DNA from 2 places in the Faecalibacterium sp. AF28-13AC genome. Region 2 is predicted to be linked to the other one. Evidence: a T-box and tRNA genes for the amino acid it is inferred to sense, from the RefSeq annotation. Region 2 holds a T-box; the other holds one or more tRNA genes.

Region 1 (8,118 bases), on a different contig from region 2:
CTCTTATCTTCTCAGTATAGCACAGCCGGTGGATGGGTGCAATTCGGTGGACGCAAAATGCCCCGCAGCTGGCAGGCGCACTGCACAGATACGGGGCAGAATTTCTTTATGCAATGGCGCTGACCGCAGCGACGGCCAGGACGATGACGCCCAGAACGATGCGGTACAGGCCGAAGAACTTGAAGTTGTGGCGCTTGACGTAATCCATCAGGAAGCGGATCGCGGCCAGGCTGACCACGAAAGCCACGACGCAGCCCGTGACGAGGACGGCGACCTCCGACCCGGTGATGGCTGCGCCGGAAAGGGCGAACTTGACCACCTTCAGCAGCGAGGCACCTGCCATGACCGGGATGGCCAGATAGAAGGTGAACTCGGCCACGCAGGCACGGGAGAGGCCCAGCAGCAGGCCGCCCACGATGGTGGCACCGGAGCGGGAGGTGCCGGGGATGATGGCCAGCATCTGCCACACGCCGATGAGGAAGGCTTCCCGGTAGGTGATCTGTTCCAGCTTTGCCACATGGGGCGCGGTGCGGCGGTTCTCCACCACGATGAAGAGGACGCCGTACAGGATCAGCATGGCGGCCACGGTGATGTAATTGTAGAAGTGCGCCTCGAACCAGTCGTCCAGCGGGCTGATGACCAGCACGGGCAGGGTGGCAGCCACCACCTTGAACCAGAGCTGCCAGACTTCCGGCTTGGACGCCACCCGGCCGTGCCGGATGCCGAAGGGCCAGAGCTTGTTCCAGAACAGCACCACCACCGCAAGGATGGCACCCAGCTGGATGACCACGCGGAACATGGACATGAACTCTTCGCTGGCATTGAAATGGATGAGCTGTTCCACCAGGATCATATGGCCGGTGGACGAGATGGGCAGCCACTCAGTGATGCCCTCTACGATGCCCATCAGGATGGCTTTCAATATTTCAAAAAACATTTGGTTCCTCCTGTGCAGCGCAAAACGATGCGCTGATCGTTTGTCGATTTCAGACTCTCCGTTCAGTATACCATACTATGCGGTCTTCCGCACGGAAATTTTCAAATTTTTACAGTTCCGCCCCGGTGACAGCTTCTCTATTTATCTGTGCCGGGAAATATGCTATACTGGGGGCAGCTCCATTCCCCCTTTGTGGGACCATTTTGACGCAGGATCTTCTGCGTTCTGAAAACAGCGAGGTATCATCCATGAACATTCTTGTCATCGGCTGCGACCAGGTAGGTGCCGCCCTGGTGCGCGACCTGGAACGCATCGGCCACGACATCTCCCTGATCGAGAAGGACTCCGAGCAGCTCAAGCGGCTGGACAGCTTCGACGATTACAACTTTGGCGGCACGGCTCTGGTGGGCGACCCCACCGACCCCGATGTCCTCAAGCAGGGCGGCATCGAGAACTGCGACGCCGTGGCTGCCGTCAGCGAGGACGACTCGGTGAACCTGATGGCGGCGCAGATCGCCAAAAGCATCTTCCAGCGCGAAAAGGTCATCTGCCGCGTCTCGGACCCGCATCTGCAAGTGCTCTACCACAAGGTCTACGGGCTGGAGACCATCTGCCCCACCATCCTCACAGAACAGGCCGTGTTCCGGGCACTGGCAAAGTAAGGCCTCTCCGGCCGCTTTGCGGCGGCAAAAAGATAAACTTTAAGTAATATCGAGGTTTTGTATGAAAGTTTGTATTGCCGGCGGCGGGCGCGTGGGGCGGTATCTGGCCCAGAGCCTGCTGGCCAACCACCATTCCGTTGTCATCATCGAACCGGTGGAAGCGCAGTGCCGGATGCTAGCCGACCAGCTGGACATCCCGGTCATCTGCGGCGATTCCATCAATATGGATACCCTGCGCAACGCCGACGCGGCCAGCTGCGACGCCTTTGTGGCCGTGACCGGCTCGGATGAGGACAACCTCATCGCCTGCCAGATCGCGAAGCGGGAGTTCGGCGTCGGCCGCACCGTGGCCCGTGCCTCCAACCCAAAGAACCGGGAACTGCTCCACACCCTCGGCGTGGACACCGTGGTCTGCGGCACTGACAACCTGAGCCACATCCTGGAGCGGGAGATCGAGACCGACACCATCCGCCAGCTGCTCTCGCTGGGCGGCGGCACGGCCAGCCTGAACGAGATCCTGCTGCCGGAGAACTTCCTCTACGCAGGCAAGGCCATCATGGACATCCCCATCCCCGGCGATGCCATCCTGGTCAGCATCACCCGCGACACCGAGCTCATCATCCCCCACGGCAACACCGTCCTGCTGCCGTGGGACCGCATCCTGCTCCTGACGCAGGATGACACCCTCCACCTGCTGACCGAGGCGTGGGGGCTCAGCGGCAAATGACCGAGCGGGAGCTGCGCCGCACGGCGCTGGTCATCCCGCCCAAGGGCCGGGCGGTGCTCTGCATCTGGGCAGCAGCCGCCGGGCTGTTCCTTGCGCCGTTCGCCTTCTGGCAGAGTGTGCCCGCCGGGGCGGTCTTCTGCCTGCTCTGGGCCGTGCTCACGGCCCTGCTGCGGGCGCGGGCCTGCAGCTATGCTGCCGTGCTGGGGGAACACACCCTGACCATCTATGCCGGCATCGCCTTTCCGGTGCGGCGGGTGGTGCCCCGCCGGGCCGTGACCGGCGTCCAGCAGTTCCGCTCGCCGCTGCTGCGGCTGGCCGGAGCCACGGTGCTGGTCATCTCGGCTCCCGGCGCACGGGTGCTGGTGCCTGCCGTGCCCGCAGCACAGGCGGCGGCGCTGGCCTGTGCCCTTGCGGAGGATGCCCCATGACCGAACATCGTCTGCACCCCTTTGCCGCCCTGCGGGTCCTCCGCAAAACGCTGGTGCTCTATCTGGTGCCGCTCCTCCGCGTGCTGTTTGAGCGCAACTGGGCGGCGCTGCGGGCAGCGCTCCGGCAGGATCTCATCCTCTTTCTGCTGGTCTGTGCGCTGAGCTGGGTCATCCTCCACGCGAGCAGCTGGTCTTTGGATGAAAGCGGCACCTTCTGCCTCCACTGGAAGCTCCTGTTCCGGTTCGACCGGACGGTGCGGGGCGCTTCGCTGGCAGCCCTGACCATCGAGCGGCCGTTTTATTACCGGCTGGCCGGGGCCAGCCGGGTGACGCTCTACCCTGTGGGCGAACCGAAACAGCGCACCCTGACCCTCTGCCTCCGCCGGGCCGATGCGCAGCATCTGGCCGACCAGCTGCTCCCCATCGAGGCCCCCAGTCTGCACCGGCCCAAAGGCGGCGAGCGGGCGGCGCTGGGGCTGCTGGGGGCCAACAGCCTTTCCACGCTGGCGCTCTTTCTGCTGGCCATCCGGCAGACGCAGCAGGGCCCGGACCGCTATGAGCTGGCCTTTGCACAGATCAACTTTCTGGCCGGGCTGGCGGCGCGGTGGCTGCCCGCCGGTGCGGCCTGGCTGCTGGCCTTCTCCGGCTTTCTGCTGGGGCTGAGCCTGCTGCGCAGCTTTGTGCAGACGGTGCACTACGAGGTCTGGCACACCAGCACCCAGATCGGCAGCCGCGGCGGCTGGCTGGACCGGTTCGAGTGCCGGGTGAAGAGCGACCAGATCAGCTTTGCCGACGTCCGCCTTTCCCCCTTTGCCCGGCTGATGCGGTGCTGGCCGGTCTTCGTGACGGCGGGCAGCTGCTCCCCGGAGCTGCCGCTCTTCGTTTACCGTTCCGGGGAGGAAGCGCTCTTCCGGGAGCTTCTGCCCGAATTTCGGATGCCGCCGGACCTTCTGGCCCGGACAGAACAGCGCAGTCTCATCTTTTTTGCTCCCGCCGGAGCACCCTTTGTCCTCTGCGCCCTGCTCACCCTCATCTCCCGCTCCACCCTGCCCGGCCTGACCGTGACCCTGCTGTTCCCCACCCTTTTCTTTGCGGCGGGGCTGGCGGGCGGCGCGATGGGCTACCGGCGGGAAGGGGTCTGGCTGCGGGAGGGGCGTCTGACCCTGCGGCGGCAGCGGGGCATCTATCTGCACAGCATCTGCGTCTTCCATCCGGACATCTGTCTGACGGCCCGGCAGTCGCCCTGGGCCGTCAATGCAGACCGCACCGATCTGACCGTCGCCTTCCCCGGTTTTGTCCGGCTGACGGTGCGCAGCATCCCGTGGCGGGACGCACAGAAATGTTTTGAATTTTTGGAAAGAAGTCGAATCTTATGATAAAAACGATCCTTTTTGATCTGGACGGCACCCTTCTGAACACCATCGACGACCTGGCCGATGCAGGCAACTGGGTCTGCGCTCAGCACGGCTGGCCCACCTTTACGGTGGAGCAGTTCAAGCACATGGTCGGCAACGGCATCCCGAAGCTGGTGGAGCGCTTTTCGCCCGCCGATGCCCGGTCGCCCGAACGGCTGGCCGCAACGCTGGCCGAGTTCACGGCCCGGTACGATGCCCACAAGGAAGACAAGACGGCTCCCTATCCCGGCATCCCGGAGCTGCTGGACGCCCTGAAGGCCGAAGGCATCCAGACCGCCGTCTTTTCCAACAAGGCAGACCCGCTCTGCGGGAAGATCATCGCACACTACTTCGGCACCGGTCGGTTCGAGCTTGTCCGGGGCAACCGCCCGAACGTGCCCACCAAGCCTGACCCCACCGGCGTCTATGCCCTGATGCAGGACCTCGGTGCAGAAGCTGCCAGCACCCTTTTCGTGGGCGACAGCGATGTGGATATCCTGACCGGCCACAACGCCGGTCTGCCCGCTATGGGCGCGCTCTGGGGCTTCCGGGGCGAAGCAGAGCTTACCGCAGCCGGAGCCGATGCGCTGGCCGCCGTGCCGATGGACATTCTGGAATTTGCCCGGAGAGGGTGATCTTTGTTTTCATAAAGTTTACGGGCAGTTCATTGCATTCCGGGGCCTTCTTTCTTATAATTTGATTCAAATTTGAATCACACCGGAATCATCTGGAGGTATCCCCCTATGGCAGCTGAAAAGAAAGCATCCCCCAACGTCGAGAGCCGCCTGCGCCACAACATCCTGAAAATGCCGCAGGAGGTCTATCAGGCCAGCGGCATCGTCATCAACGGGCGGCGGCTGAAGAGCTTCGTCTTCACCACCGACCTCGCCATCATCCGCAACTGCGATGCCGACGCCGTCTTCGCCGTCTATCCGTTCACGCCTCAGCAGGCCATCAGTGACGCTATCATCAAGGCCTCTTACATCCCGGTGTTCTGCGGCGTGGGCGGCGGCACCACCCACGGTGTGCGCACCCTGAATCTGGCCCGCGACGTCGAGAGCCAGGGTGCCATGGGCGTCGTGCTCAACTCCCCCATTTCCGACCTGAATCTGCTGGCCGTCTCGCGGGTGGTGGACATCCCGGTCATCATCACCGTGACCAAGGCGGACACCGACATCCGTGCCCGCCTCGAATCCGGCGCATCCATCCTGAATGTGGCTTGCAGCACCGACACGCCCCGCATCGTGAAGAAGATCCGCGATGCGTTCCCGGATGTCCCCATCATCGCCAGCGGCGGCAAGACCGGCGAGAGCATCTCGGCCACCATCGCCGCCGGTGCCAACGCCATCACCTACACTCCGCCGTCCCCGGCCATCCTGTTCAAAGAGATGATGGAAAAGTACCGGGAGTGACGGCACGGAAAACGCCCCATGTTCGAGCGGCTGCGGCAGTGCAGCCGCTCGTTTTTTCGGGCTGTACCGGAGATCTGAAAAAAATTTGATTTTTTTAGAAATAATTGTTGACAAACAGGCGAGTTCTGGATATAATAATAAAGCACCGTTCAAGTGCGCAAACAAAATATGGCGGCATAGCTCAGTTGGCTAGAGCATTCGGTTCATACCCGAAGTGTCACCGGTTCAAATCCAGTTGCCGCTACCAAGTTACAGAGTTTCGCTAAGATAAGGGGGACGGTCGTCCGCAATAGTGGATGATGAATGTCGGAGGTTTTAGCGAAGCTCTGTATTTATAAGGCCCGTTGGTCAAGCGGTTAAGACACGGCCCTTTCACGGCTGTAACATGGGTTCGATTCCCGTACGGGTCATAAAAGCGTTCAAGCAAAGGCTTGAACGCTTTTATTTTTTGCCCGCATGGGAATCGAACAGGGCGGCGGTGCGAAGCACCGTAAGCTATGGGCTGTTGCTTAGCCCGCGGGTCCCAGCGTACCAGGAATGTCTACGAGGCGAGACTGCCGTGAAGAAATCGTCCCCGTCCCCCATCAACAGCAAACACCCCGCTCGATCGTCTGCGTCAGCAAACGGTAAAGCGGGGTGTTTTCAACATCTTATTGCATTGTTGTGGAAAGCCGTGTGGTCAACTCTCAGCCCTTCTTGTGGGTCGGGACCATGACCTCCAGGCCGCCCATGTAGGGCTGCAGGACCTTGGGGATGGTGACCGAGCCGTCGGCCTGCAGGTGGTTCTCCAAGAAGGCGATCAGCATACGCGGAGGTGCCACGCAGGTGTTGTTCAGAGTGTGGGCCAGATAGGTCTTGCCGTCCTTACCCTTGACGCGGATGTGCAGGCGGCGGGCCTGTGCATCGCCCAGGTTGGAGCAGGAGCAGACCTCGAAGTACTTCTGCTGGCGGGGGCTCCAGGCCTCGATGTCGCAGCTCTTGACCTTCAGGTCTGCCAGGTCGCCGGAGCAGCAGTTCAGCTGACGGACGGGGATCTCCATGTTGCGGAACAGCTCCACAGAGTTCTTCCACAGCTTCTCATACCAGTCGGCGCTCTCTTCGGGGCGGCAGACGACGATCATCTCCTGCTTCTCGAACTGGTGGATGCGGTAGATGCCGCGCTCCTCAATGCCGTGGGCGCCCTTCTCCTTGCGGAAGCAGGGGCTGTAGGAGGTCAGGGTCAGGGGCAGCGTTGCCTCGTCGAGAGTCTGGTCGATGAAGCGGCCGATCATGGTGTGCTCGCTGGTGCCGATCAGGTACAGGTCCTCACCCTCGATCTTGTACATCATGGCGTCCATCTCCGGGAAGGACATCACGCCCTGCACCACGTTGCCGTGCATCATGAAGGGCGGGATGACATAGGTGAAGCCCTTGTCGATCATGAAGTCACGCGCATAGGCCAGAACGGCCTCGTGCAGGCGGGCGATGTTGCCCAGCAGATAGTAGAAGCCATTGCCGGCCACGCGGCCTGCAGCGTCCATATCAATGCCGTCGAAGCTCTCCATGATCTCAGTATGGTACGGGATGGGGAAATCGGGCACGACGGGCTCACCGAAGCGCTGTGCCTCGACGTTGTAGGTGTCATCGGGGCCGATGGGCACACTGGGGTCGATCATCTGGGGGATGGAGTACATGATCTCCTGGATGCGGGCTGCGAGCGTTGCCTCCTCGGCTTCCAACTCTGCCATCTTGTCTGCGTCGGCCTTGACGGCGGCGTTGTTGGCATCGATCTGCTTTTGCAGCTCAGCCTTCTGTGCCTCGTCGGTGCACTTCTTCAGCTGGCCGAACAGCGGGCCGTTGGCCTTGCTCAGCTTGTTGCGGGCAGCCTTGAGGGATTCGACCTCCTTCAGGCACTCACGGTACTTGGCGTCCTTCTCAACGACCTCGTCCACGAGGGGGAGCTTGGCGTCCTGGAACTTCTTCTTGATGTTTTCCTTGACCGCGTCCGGGTTTTCACGGACAAATTTGATATCAAGCATGATTTACTCTCCTTACTCTATTTCATTCGCGCGGGGGCGCATCGTCCCCGTGCCGTTCAAAGGCGGGAGCCCGCCCTCAATCGCATGATTGTTGATACTGGCCCAGCAGATTTGCAAAGGCCCGGAGCTGTTCGTCCGAATAGAAATGCACCGTCAGCCTGCCCTTACCGCCATGGTATGCGACATTGACTTCGCTGCCCAGCACCTCTTTCAGACTCTCCTCCACCTCCACCGGCAACGTGTCGATGGGGGCCGGTTCGGCGGGGCCTTTGGCGGGCCGTGCCAGCTTTTTGCAGAGCACTTCGGCCTGCCGGACGTTCAGTTCATGGTCGGCGATCATCTGCGCGGCCTGCTCCTGCAGCTCCGGCGTAGGCAGGCCCAGGATGACCTTGGCGTGGCCGGTGTTGAGGAAGCCGCTCTTGAGCAGCTCCAGCACGTTTTCCGGCAGGTTCAGCAGGCGCAGGCTGTTGGCCAGCGCACTGCGGCTCTTGCCCAGCTTCCGGGCGGCCTGCTCCTGGGTCAGGTCGCAGCGAGTCATCA
Region 2 (8,118 bases):
CTCTGCGTCCAGGTCTGAGCTGAACTGTGCGAAAGACTCCATATCCTTGTACTGGGCCAGCTCGATGCGCAGGTTGGAGTTGGCCTTCTTCATGGCCTTGGTCTGGGCTGCGCCGCCGACACGGGACACCGACAGGCCGACGTTGACGGCCGGGCGGTTGCCTGCGTTGAACAGGGCGCTCTCCAGGAAGATCTGACCATCGGTGATGGAAATGACGTTGGTGGGGATGTAAGCGGAGACGTCGCCCGCCTGGGTCTCGACGATGGGCAGGGCGGTGATGGAACCGCCGCCCAGGTCGTCGCGCATCCGGCAGGAGCGCTCCAGCAGACGGGAGTGCAGATAGAAGACGTCGCCGGGGTATGCCTCACGGCCCGGAGAACGGCGCAGCAGCAGCGAGATGGCGCGGTACGCCACAGCGTGCTTGGACAGGTCGTCGTAGACGATCAGCACGCTCTTGCCCTTGTCCATGAAATACTCGGCCAGTGCGGTGCCCGCATAGGGCGCGATGTACTGCAAAGGAGCGCTGTCGGATGCCGTTGCAGCTACGATGGTGGTGTAGCTCATGGCACCGTGCTTCTTCAAATCCTCGGCCACGCGGGCGATGGAGGAAGCCTTCTGACCGATGGCGACATAGATACACAGCACCCCGGTGTCCTTCTGGTTCAGGATGGCATCGGTGGCGATGGAGGTCTTGCCGGTCTGGCGGTCGCCGATGATCAGCTCACGCTGACCGCGGCCGATGGGGAACATGGAGTCGATGGCGAGGATGCCGGTGTGAAGCGGGGTATCCACGCTCTGGCGCTCCAGAATGCCGGGGGCCTGCTTCTCGATGGGGTTGTAACCCTCTGCCTCGATGGGGCCCTTGCCGTCGATGGGCTCGCCCAGCGGGTCGATGACACGGCCCAGGAACTTTTCGCCCACCGGGATGCCCGCGCGCTTGCCGCTGCGGGTGACCAGGGTGCCGACGCCGACCGACTCGGCCCCGTCAAACAGCATGATGCCCAGACGGCCCGGTTCCACGCTCTCGACCATGCCCTTGGCACCGTTCTCGAAGGTGACGATCTCGCCGTAAACGGCGCGGTCCATCCCCTCGACCTGCACGATGCCGTCGGCGGAGGCGATGACCACACCGCCCTCTTCCGAGGTCTGGGCGGGCTTATAATCCTCCACGCGGGTCTTCAGGGTAGCCAGAGAGGGCTTGCCGGCCATCATCTGGTCCAGCTGGTGGCGGCCGGAGTTGTCGAACATCCGGTCACCGACCTGCAACACATAGCCGGAGAGCAGGCTCTCATCGACGGCCACGTTCAGGATGACCTCGGTGGCGTCGTAGAGCTTCTTTACCTCGTTCTTGATGCGGGCGATGTCCTCTTCGCGCAGCTGGTGGGCAGCGCGCAGGTCGGCCTTGACGATCCGGTTCTCCTCAAAGAACTCACGGCTGAATTCAGTTGCCATTGCCTGCACCTGCTTTCTCCAACAGATCGTCCAGCAGACGGGCGTCGTCCTGTGCGGTCAGGTGCCGTGCCAGCAGCTTTTCGCACATTGCACGGGCCAGAGCCGTGGTCTGGGCGTCGGCCTCGCGCAGCTTGTGCTGGCGCTCTGCCTCGGCCGCGGTCTTGCCCTCGGCAAGGATGGCGTCAGCCTGCTTCTGGGCGTCCAGCAGCAGCTGCTGCTTTTCCTTCTCCGCCTGCTGCTCGTAAGCCTTGCGGCGGGCAGCGGCCTCATCGTCCACATTGCGCAGCTTATCCTGCGCAGCATTCAGTGCCGCAGCGGCTTCGTTCTTGGAAGTCTCGGCAGCAGCAAGGGCGTCGTCCACCTGCTTCTGGCGCTCTGCGATGATGTTCATGACAGGCCTGTACAGGAACTTGCGCAGCAGCAAAAACAGGACCAGAACGTTGACGACCGTCCACAAAAGGTTCAGATTCAGTGTCAGCATTCGTCATGCCTCCGTTATCAACCCAGGAACAGGATGATCAGCAGTGCAACGACGAAGCCGAAAATTGCAGTACCTTCTGCCAGAGCAGCGCCCAGCAGCAGGTTGGTCTGGATCTTGCCGGATGCTTCGGGCTGGCGGCTGATGGCCTCCGTTGCCTTACCGGTCGCAATGCCGATGCCGATGCCGCCGCCAATACCAGTCAGCGCTGCGATGCCAGCGCCCAGAGCTACGAGTCCGTTCATAATAAAATCTCCTATCTTTTTATCGTTTTTCTTTTGTACGACTTCTCCGTCCCTGCTCCGCAATGCCAGGAGAGCTGTCTGCGCAGCAGACTGAGAGGTTACTCTTCGTCTCCCAGGCTCTCCTTCATAAAGAGGGAGGTCAGGAACACAAACACATACGTCTGGATCAGACCATCGAACAGGTCAAAATACAGGCTGAACACTGCGGGGACGAACACCGGCACCACGAGCTTGATCAGCTCCATGATGACGAACGCGCCCAGCACATTGCCGAACAGTCGCATACACAGGCTGGTGGGCCGGATGGCGATCTCCAGGATATTCATGGGCGTCATGATCGGCGTAGGAGCCGCCAGACTCTTGAGGAAGCCTTTCCCGCCGCGCGCGTGGATGCCGGAGTATTCGATGAGCACGATGCTCATCAGGGCCAGAGCTGCGGTGACGTTCAGATCCTTCGTGGGAGGCTTGATGCCGAACACACCAATGAGGTTGGAGCACGCGATATACAGCGCCACACTCATCAGATACGGCACATACCGTTTGCCGTTCTCACCCAGCAGCCCGACGAAGAAATCGTTGAGAAGAGTCACGACCGTTTCCAGGATGGCCTGGCGCCTGGTGATGTGATCGACCCGCAGATTCCGCGTCAGCAGGATCGAACCGAGCACCAGAAACACCATGATGCCCCAGCTGACGACCACGGATTCCGGGATCTGCAGCCCGAACACCGAGACCATCTCCACGTTCAGCTCTTCTTTCAAAGCAGCAGTCAACGCATTCATTCTTTTGCTCTATCTCCTTTCCTTGTTATCGTTTTTCCAAAAAAGTGCTGCAATGCGCGAAAAAAAGCAGGAGGCCGAGACGTCCTCGTCCCACATCCTCCTTCGCTCACGCCTTGCCCGGCGCTTTTTACGTGACGTATCATAGCACGATTGTGCCGAATTTTGTAGCCCCCGGCCTAACATTCTACGTTTTGTTATACTCCATTTCACAACGGCCGAAGAAGTGTTGTGTATTTTGTGCAAATTTCCGGTCTTGTCTTATGCCAATTGCACAATTTCCGAGTGGATTCTCTTCCTTTCGCTTCGTTTTCCGCGTCAAAAACGGGGCAAAATCGGCACATTATTCACTATTTGTATATCCGGTATATCAAATTTATATAGGCAGACCGGCTGCGATGCAGCCCCCCCAAACGCGGCTGTGATACGGATCTTATATAATTGTAATACAGATTTAATATAGCCGTTCACTGCTTTTCGCCCCGGCGGAACAGCAGGCGGAAGATGGCACGGCTCAGCGGGCCGCAGTAGAACATCTGCCAGCACAGCGCCATGGGGAAGGCAGCGTTGGTCACGCCGCCCGTGTTCAGCGCCACATTTTGGTGCAGTTGATGTATCCCAGTTTTTTGGATTTTTGGTGCAAAAATACGCCTCATTTGTTGTACACTCTGCGAATAGACAACTCCGCCTTTGTCGTGTATAATAAAGCCAGAAACCAGAGAAGTACAGCAGAAGCTCAAACGAGAGCTAACCCCGCTGACTTGAAGCAGAAAGGAGCGAGACCGATGGTCGATATGGAACCCGCACAGTTCGGACAGACTGTCGGGATTCGCTGAGAGGCAAAACAGAGGCTCACCACAAATGGGATGTTTCCCCCGTATAAAAACACAACAACGAGCCGGTCTTGAGCATCAATCACGCGAAAACAGAACAGTCTGTCGAGTATAAATCCCCTGGCGATTCAAATAGATCCGCATGAGGTGATCCCCATGATGAAAGCTTTTGCGCGGACGAGAATATTTGAATGACCAAAAAGGAGCAACTCCAATGTACTAAGCAATGGAATCCCCGGCAAATCTAACTCGAAAGAATGTGGTAATATGAAATTCATCTTCATGATCTCACTACCGCAATCCAACAGTTAAGAGAAGGGTCAGTCCAATGCACACGAGTAACGAGTAGTTCCCCTTGAACCAGATTCCCAGTTTCTGATCGTTTCTAAGGAGAGTCACCCTATGAAGCGTTTACTCCGAAAATGAGGAAATCCAAGGAGAAGAGGCTTATGACTCCGAAGAAGTAAGTATCCAGCCGGACGAGGGCTTGCAACCGCCTCGTCCGGCTGGTTTTTTATTTGTTCCTTCGCACATTTTCCGGGCAGAATGTTCCGTTCCGGGTTGAATCCCGTCCTTGCTTTTTCACCCCCCTATGTTATACTTGTGGAAAAAGATGGAGGTATATCGTATGGATTCGTTCTTCTCGTCTTCCACCCTGTTCAACATTGCGCTGGCCGTGATCTGGTTCATCTCCGGCATCCGGGATTTTCAGGGCAAGGACCCACTCATCAAACTCCCCTTCAACCAGTACGTCCGCGACCCTGAGTACCGCGCGTTCTGGCAGAAAAAGAACGGCGTATTCTACATGCTCAATGCTCTCGCCTTTCTGATCCTGGCCTTCACACCTGTCACATCGCTGGTCTACCGCATCCTCTTCGGTGTCGCCATCGGGGGCGATCTTCTTTATCTCGTTGCCTATGAGAGTTGGAACCATAGCGCCGATTGAATCGTTCCGGCCTGGTTCCATTCCAAAATTTTTCTTGCTCCTTCTGCCATTCTCTGCTACAATGGAGAAAAAACGCAGGAGGATTTTTCTTATGGTCAAACATGTGATTCTGTGGCAGCTCAAGGATGAGCTTTCCGACACCGAAAAAGCCGCCGTCAAGGCAGGCATCAAAGAGGGCCTGGAAGGACTGGCCGGTCAGATCCCCGGTCTGGTGGACATCCGCGTCAACATCGACGCGCTCCCCTCTTCCAACGCCGACCTGATGCTGGACACCACCTTCGAGACCGCCGAGGCGCTCAAGGGCTACTCCACCCATCCGGCCCATGTCGCCGTCGCCAACAGCAAAGTGCGCCCCTACTATAAAAACCGCGTCTGCCTGGATTACGAGGTCTAACATGCTTACACCAGCTGCATCCTCCCGGAGATGCGGCCATAGCACGAAATGAGGATGGCATCATGAATAAAGCACTTCGGAATGTTACAGCCCTTTTCCTTGCAATGCTCCTTTGTCTTTGTCCGCTTTCGGTTCAGGCCGCTGGTGTCACCGGCGATACGGTCCTGGCCAGCTACCGGACACTGATCGACGCTTACAACAACTTCGCCGACCTGCACGAGTCCTATCTGGTCATGCTGGGTACACAGAATGTTTCAGATTCTGTCCGCGCCTACTATGACGGTGTTGACCTTGTGTTGGATAACCTCTACGCCACCGGCTCCGCAAAGGGGAATCTTGCCACGCTGGATGCCGGAACGCTGACCGAGATCAACAACATCCTCACCGAGGACATCGCTTTTATGAATGCGGCCAGCGCCACGGTACAGGCCCAGATGGACAACGGTTACCCTGCCGGGAACTATACACCGGGAACGGTCTACGGCCCCAAGCTGAACCAGACTGAACTTGATCAGGTGGCCGGTGTCGTCAGCCGCTTTGCTTCCAGCCTGCCGCTTTCTTCCATGAGCGACGTTGATAAGGTCATGGCTGCGCGGGACTACCTCATCCAGTTCTGCTCCTATGCCCCCGACTGGTCGAAGAACCGTGCCAACACGGCGTGGGGTGCGCTGGTCTACCGGCAGGCGCAGTGTTCCGGCTATGCCCGCGCCATGAAAGCTCTCTGCGACTCCATCGGAGTGGAATGCTGCTACGTTCATGCGGACGCGGCGGCTTCCAATCCAAGCCACCAGTGGAACACCGTAAAGATCGACGGCCAGTGGTACATTCTGGATGTGCAGGGCGATGACTCTTCCGGCTTCGAGGCATTCTTCCTGCTGTCGGATAACAGTTATGCCGCATCCACCGGCCTGTCATGGGATCGTTCCGCCGTTCCCGCCTGCCCCGCCGACTATACCGGCACGCATTACCACTACGTTTTCTTCCAGCGCATGGATCAGAGCCTGTTCGCCGCGCGGATGATTTGAGCGTTTCTCATTGACAAACCCACCGTTTTTGCGTATTATATGGTAAGAAGGGGTTATTCTGCCCCTTTGACACACACAAACTGGCTTTGACGAGAAGAGTATGCACAGCAGGCACCTGACAGAAAGCCCGAAGGATGGAAGCGGGCAGGCAGCACTGGGCAGAAGATGGCCTCCGAGCCGCGCAGGTGAAGATTGAGCCTGCGACGGGTGCGCCCGTTACTGCGCGTGGGCTGGTCAGGCACCAGCCCACAAGGCCCCGCTCGCAAGAGCGCGGCGAAGCAAGGTGGTACCACGGAAGTTCAGCTCCCGTCCTTGTCCGGCACATCCGGCAGGGCGGGAGCTTTTTTGTGACACAGCCACGATAGAAAGGAAGAGCATATCCCCATGAGTGAGCACAAGACATTTTACATCACCACCCCCATCTACTACCCCAGCGATAAGCTGCACATCGGCCACAGCTACACCACCGTAGCCTGCGATGCGCTGGCGCGCTTCAAGCGGATGCAGGGCTATGACGTCATGTTCCTGACCGGCACCGACGAGCACGGCCAGAAGATCCAGGATAAGGCCGCCGATGCCGGCGTGACCCCCAAGGAGTACGTTGACAAGATCGTCGCCACCGTCAAAGACCTGTGGAAGCTGCTGGATGTCAGCTACGACCGCTTCATCCGCACCACCGACGACTACCACATGGAGTCCTGCCAGAAGATCTTCACCAAACTGTATGAGCAGGGCGACATCTACAAGGGCGAGTACATCGGCCACTACTGCAAGCCCTGCGAGAGCTTCTGGACCGACAGCCAGCTCGTGGACGGCAAGTGCCCCGACTGCGGCCGTGAGGTCTACGATGCCCACGAGGAAGCCTATTTCTTCAAGACCAGCAAGTACGCCGACCGCCTGCTGAAGCTCTACGAGGAGAACCCCCAGTTCATCCAGCCGGAGAGCCGCAAGAACGAGATGATTGCCTTCATTAAGCAGGGCCTGCAGGATACCTGCGTCTCCCGCACCTCCGTCAAGTGGGGCATCCCGGTCCCCTTCGACCCCAAGCACACCATGTACGTCTGGGTCGATGCACTGAGCAACTATATCTCCGCGCTGGGCTACGGCAACGAGACCTACCACGATTACGACAAGTTCTGGCCGGCTGACCTGCACATGGTCGGCAAGGAGATCCTGCGCTTCCACACCATCCTGTGGCCCGCCATGCTGATGGCTCTGGATCTGCCGCTGCCCAAGCGCGTCTTCGGCCACGGCTGGCTGCTGATGAACGGCGGCAAGATGTCCAAGTCGGTGGGCAATGTCGTGGACCCCGTCATCCTCTGCGACCGCTACGGCGTGGACGCCATCCGCTACTTCCTGCTGCGTGAGATCCCGTTCGGCAACGACGGCATGTTCACCAACGAGGCCCTCATCAACCGCATCAACAGCGACTTGGCAAACGACCTGGGCAACCTGCTCAGCCGCACCGTCGCCATGTGCGAAAAGTATTTCGGCGGCACCGTCCGCAATGCGGCGGGCACCGAGGCCATCGACGCGGAGCTGGAAGGCCTGATCAACGGCCTGACCGCCAAAGTCACCGCCGACATGGACAACCTGACTATCCCGCAGGCGCTGATGGAGATCTTCGCCGTCATCCAGCGCGCCAACAAGTACATCGACGAGACCGCACCCTGGGCATTGGCCAAGGACGAGGCCAACAAGGAGCGCCTGGAGAGCGTGCTCTATCACCTGTGCGAGGCACTGCGCGTGACCGGCATCCTGCTGAACGCTTACCTGCCCTCCACCGCCCCCAAGATGATGGACCAGCTGGGTCTGGACGCTTCTGCGCTCGACCTGAGCAAGACCGTCTACGGCGCACAGGAGACCTACACCGTCCACAAGGGCGACGCGCTCTTCCCCCGCATCGACGTGGCCAAGGAGATCGCCCACCTGAAGGAAGAGGACGAGAAGCGCAAGGCCGCTGCCG

The links. The T-box of region 2 lies ahead of metG (methionine--tRNA ligase). A T-box ahead of a tRNA ligase gene usually reads a tRNA of that ligase, here a tRNA-Met.
Region 1: it encodes a tRNA-Met, which carries the amino acid that the T-box ahead of metG (methionine--tRNA ligase) is inferred to sense. The anticodon was not compared.

The regions. Positions count from the first base shown of each region.
Region 1 is NZ_QUFG01000010.1:29,918-38,035, forward strand. Features, by position in the region: gene DWY95_RS13390 (undecaprenyl-diphosphate phosphatase) at 107-937, opposite strand; gene DWY95_RS13395 (TrkA family potassium uptake protein) at 1,186-1,599, shown strand; gene DWY95_RS13400 (TrkA family potassium uptake protein) at 1,661-2,326, shown strand; gene DWY95_RS13405 (PH domain-containing protein) at 2,323-2,754, shown strand; gene DWY95_RS13410 (PH domain-containing protein) at 2,751-4,130, shown strand; gene DWY95_RS13415 (HAD family hydrolase) at 4,127-4,783, shown strand; gene DWY95_RS13420 (hydrolase) at 4,892-5,560, shown strand; tRNA gene DWY95_RS13425 (tRNA-Met) at 5,731-5,807, shown strand; tRNA gene DWY95_RS13430 (tRNA-Glu) at 5,899-5,970, shown strand; gene serS (serine--tRNA ligase) at 6,247-7,578, opposite strand; gene DWY95_RS13440 (ParB/RepB/Spo0J family partition protein) at 7,655-8,118, opposite strand, start outside.
Region 2 is NZ_QUFG01000001.1:86,189-94,306, reverse strand. Features, by position in the region: gene atpA (F0F1 ATP synthase subunit alpha) at 1-1,452, opposite strand, end outside; gene DWY95_RS00485 (ATP synthase F0 subunit B) at 1,442-1,933, opposite strand; gene atpE (ATP synthase F0 subunit C) at 1,951-2,175, opposite strand; gene DWY95_RS00475 (F0F1 ATP synthase subunit A) at 2,274-2,957, opposite strand; gene DWY95_RS17495 (hypothetical protein) at 3,422-3,550, opposite strand; gene DWY95_RS00465 (hypothetical protein) at 4,416-4,733, shown strand; gene DWY95_RS00460 (Dabb family protein) at 4,825-5,127, shown strand; gene DWY95_RS00455 (transglutaminase domain-containing protein) at 5,190-6,152, shown strand; T-box leader at 6,230-6,469, shown strand; gene metG (methionine--tRNA ligase) at 6,537-8,118, shown strand, end outside.